Regions from separate parts of the Halomonas sp. PAMB 3232 genome, predicted to be linked through region 1. Evidence: predicted binding sites of a transcription regulator. Region 1 holds the regulator's gene; the other holds the start of a gene.
The links. The regulator FliA, encoded in region 1, starts transcription of late flagellar genes. The targets are predictions, from matches to a motif close to CTAAAGTTNNNNNNNNNNCNGCCGATA.

Region 1 (2,201 bases):
ATGTACCGCACGCTGCGCCTGGTCAGCGAACACCAGGGGCCCAAACGGCTGTTGGCGCTGCATGAGCCGGGCCTGCCCCGCGCCGGGCTGCTCGAGAATCTGCGCGCGGCGGCGACGGCGTACCTGGGGATCGAACTGCTGCTTTTGGCCAGGTAGGCCATACTGAGTGAGCCACTATGGTTAGGTTATGCTAATGAGAAACGTCATTCTCGCAGCGCTGAGGGGGGTGGTGGCCAGCGGGCTTTCTCTGTCGGCCCTGGCGGGCGGGGGCAGCTGGAGTGTCGATACGACTGGGCTGATGGTCGCGATGAGCGACCGGGCAAGTGCCAGCCAGGCGCTCGCGCCGCCGCCCAGTGCCGAGATTCATCAGGGGCGCATCGAGCGCGTCAACTGGCGCTTCGAAGCGCCGCCGGGGGCCGATATCCATGCCTGGCTTTGCCACCCGGAGCGCTGCGTCGCCCTCGACGGCCAGCGCGGCAGTGCCACCGGCCTTGCCGGGCTCAATGCCGGTGCGCCGCTCGAGTTTCGTTTCGCGTTGGGGCGTGGCCAGCCGCCGGTGAGGGTGAGAGGGCTTCAAGTGATTGTGAACTATCAGTGACCAGCGATTAGCCAGGGGCACGCCGATGTATACAGCAAAGGGAAGAATCCAACACAGCGATATGGTCAACCAGCACATGCCGCTGGTGCGTCGCCAGGCGCTGGCGTTGCAAGTTCGTTTGCCGGCCAGCATCGAGCTCGACGATCTGATCCAGGCCGGCATGGTAGGGCTTTTAGAGGCGCTGGGGCGTTTTGATGCCGCCCAGGGGGCGAGCTTCGCCACCTTTGCTAGCCAGCGAATTCGCGGCGCAATGGTCGATGAGCTGCGCACCCGGGACTGGCTGCCGCGCAGCGTACGCCGCTCGGCCCGGGCCATGGACGAGTCCGTGCGCCGGCTGGAGCAAAGCCTTGGCCGCCCCCCGGAAGAGAGCGAGATCGCCCGCGATCTGGACATGCCAATTAACGAGTACCAGCAGCTTCTGGCGGACACTAATAGTGGCCATCTGCTGCCTTTTGAGGAGCTTCTGGAGGAGGGCGGCGAGCCGATTCAGGAGTCGCTGAACGCGCCTTTCGAGGAGCTACTGGACGGCCAGCAGCGCGAAACCCTGATTGCCGCGATCGAGGCGCTGCCGGAGCGCGAAAAGCTGTTGATGGCGCTTTACTACCAGGAAGAGCTCAACCTCAAGGAGGTGGGCGCGGTGCTGGGCGTCACCGAGTCGCGCGTGTCGCAGCTACACAGCCAAGCCATCAGCCGTTTGCGGGCGCGTCTGCACGAGCCGGACTAAACCTTTTCACTGTTAACCCCAACCGGCGAGGAGCCGTCGATGAACCCCTCTACCCTGATTGGAATAGGCGCCAGCATCCTCTTGCTGGTGAGCGTGCTGTTCTTTACCGCAGAGTCCGCGGCAAGCTTCATCAACCTGCCCGGGCTTGCCATCGTCATCACCGGCACGCTGGCGGCGACCTTCATCAGCTATCCGCTCAAGGAAGTGGTGCGCGTGGTACGCCTGGTGGGGCTGGTATTTCGCCGCGAGAATACCTATGTGCGCGACGACATCGACGAGCTAGTCTCCATGGCCAGGCTCTGGTTCAAGGGCGACGTGCGCGCAGTGGAGCGCGAGCTCGAACACACCCGCAACCCGTTTTTGCGCACCGGCATCCAGCTCGTCATCGCCAACACCAAGGAAGACGAGATCTTTGACATGCTGCGCTGGCGTATCGCCAGGCTCAAGGCCCGCGAGCACGCCGAGGCGCAGATCTTTCGCACCATGGCGACCTACGCGCCGGCGTTTGGCATGATCGGTACCCTGGTGGGGCTGGTCAACATGCTCGAAGTCATGGACGCCGGGGATCTCGAGGTGATCGGCCCGCGCATGGCGGTGGCGCTTCTCACCACCTTCTACGGCATCCTGCTGGCGAACCTGGTGTTCAAGCCGGTGGCGGTGAAGCTCGAGCGGCGCACCGAGGAGCGCTTGATCACCATGAACATGGTGCTCGAAGGCATTTCGCTGATCACCAAGCGCCGGCTGCCGTCGTTCATCGAAGAGACGCTGAACTCGTTCGTGGCCAACTACCACGACGAGATCAACGACCCCCACGTGAAGCCGCGCCCGGGCAGCGGCGTCGCGGCGAAAGGCTAGCGCCATGCTCAATTGTGACGCCCG
Region 2 (2,201 bases), 350 kb from region 1:
TACGCAGGCCGGAAGAGAGACGCTCTTGCGCCTGAGCCAGCATGCCCTGGGACTTGCTCAGGTTGTTCTGGCCAATCATGGACGTGATGTTGGTATTGATGACGGACATGGGGTAATCCTCTGTGTTTAGTGGCCCAGGAGAGGCCTTTAAATCGGCGCTTGCATCGCCGTTATTATAATTAACGGCTGTTGGAGGTACTTCTTTAGGCCTTTCGCGCGATTCACATGAGAAAAAATGCGGGAGGCGCCCAACGAAAAACGGGGCCTTGCGGCCCCGTCGTTCACTTCACTCGTTGTGCTACTGCTCGAGCAATTAACCCAGCAGAGACAGTACGGACTGCGGCGTCTGGTTAGCCTGCGCCAGCATGGAGGTGCCCGCCTGCTGGAGGATATTAGCGCGGGTCATGTTGGAGACCTCATCCGCGTAGTCGGCATCTTCGATGCGCGACCGAGCTTCGGAAAGGTTGGTTTCGGTCGTTGCCAGGTTGTCGATCACCGAATCGAAACGGTTGAGCGTGGCACCCAGCTCCGCACGATTAGTGTCCAATTCTTTTACGGCGCTATCCACTGAATTAATCAAAGATTGGAAATCACTATGGTCACCACCACCTGATACCGCGGTGGCCGCTGCCTCCAGGTTGGCAACCCCACCACTCACCGCGCCCAGGTTGTCGCTAGTGGCGTCAAAGCGGCTTACTGAAATGGTGTCATCGTCAGTGGTGTTCGCGCCGATCTGAATTTCCAGGTCGTCAGTACTAACGCCGTCCAGCAAGTTAGTACCGTTGAAGTTGTTGCTACCCGCAACACGATCAATTTCTTCAATACGCTCAGTGATCTCGGTGGCAATCGCCGCGCGATCTTCTTCCGTGTTGGTATCGTTAGCGCCCTGCACCGCCAGCTCACGAATACGTTGCAGGTTGTCGTTGATCTGATCGAGACCACCTTCCATGGTTTGCACCAAGGAAATGCCGTCGCTGGCGTTACGGCTGGCTTGGCTCATACCGTTGATTTGGGCAGTCATCTTGTTGGCGATGGCTTGACCTGCGGCATCGTCGGAGGCGCTGTTAATACGCAGTCCGGAAGAGAGACGCTCCTGCGCCTGAGCCAGCATGCTTTGTGAAGAGCTCAGATTATTCTGGCCAATCATGGAGGTGATATTCGTATTGATTACAGACATGAGTATTGCTCCTTGAAGTATAACTGGCCAGCGGGCCAACTTGGCGACGCTTGTGCCGTCGCTACCAAGGGGTAACGGCTGCTATATCCAACACTTGAAGAAACAAGGCTTTTTTTATGTAGCAAAGAGTAACGCTATAGAAAAATGATGCAGAAGATCTGCGTTATTTTCAGGCTATGCGGGGGTTATAGCGTGTAACGAAGTGTTCCATATTTCTCTCAAGCCTATAACGAAAACGGGGCCTTTCGGCCCCGTCGACACTCATTAATGTGTTATTAACCAAGCAGAGATAGAACGGACTGCGGGGTCTGATTGGCCTGAGCCAGCATGGACGTACCCGCCTGCTGCAGAATGTTGGCGCGGGTCATGTTGGACACCTCCTTGGCATAATCGGCATCCTCGATACGTGAGCGCGCTTCGGACAGATTGGTCGAGGTGGTCGCCAGGTTATCGATCACGGAATCAAAGCGGTTCAACGTGGCGCCCAAAGTCGCGCGGTTGGTATCCAGGGTTTTCGTTGCGCCATCGACAGCGTCGATCAAACTCTGGAAAGTCGTGTGCGATGCTCCTGCACCGGAAAGCGCGGCAGCTGCGCCACTCACTCCCAAGGCAGCGCTAGTCGCATCGATTGTGCTCACTTCAATAACATCATTGGTCGATGTATTGGAGCCAACCTGAATGTTCAGAGTACCGCCACCGCTAACATTAAGCAGGTTAGTGCCGTTGAAGTTATTGCTGCCCGCTACGCGGTCGATCTCGGCGATACGCTCGTTGATCTCGGTCGTGATCGCCGCGCGATCGTCGGCGGTATTGGTGTCGTTAGCACCCTGTACCGCCAGTTCACGAATACGCTGCAGGTTGTCGTTGATTTGATCCAGACCGCCTTCCATGGTCTGAACGAGCGAGATGCCGTCGCTGGCGTTACGACTGGCCTGCTCCATGCCCTTGATCTGAGCAGTCATCTTGTTTGCGATCGCCTGACCGGCGGCATCGTCGGATGCGCTGTTGATGCGCAGACCGGAAG

Region 2: the regulator FliA is predicted to act here: its motif matches at 1,250-1,276, upstream of RN346_RS14540 (flagellin).

Annotation. Positions count from the first base shown of each region.
Region 1 covers NZ_CP134865.1:3,531,039-3,533,239, reverse strand. The annotation lists gene RN346_RS16265 (hypothetical protein) at 1-156, shown strand, start outside; gene RN346_RS16260 (flagellar protein FlhE) at 194-598, shown strand; gene RN346_RS16255 (RNA polymerase sigma factor FliA) at 624-1,322, shown strand; gene RN346_RS16250 (motility protein A) at 1,362-2,177, shown strand; gene RN346_RS16245 (OmpA family protein) at 2,182-2,201, shown strand, end outside.
Region 2 covers NZ_CP134865.1:3,181,242-3,183,442, forward strand. The annotation lists gene RN346_RS14535 (flagellin) at 1-109, opposite strand, end outside; gene RN346_RS14540 (flagellin) at 314-1,177, opposite strand; gene RN346_RS14545 (flagellin) at 1,453-2,201, opposite strand, start outside.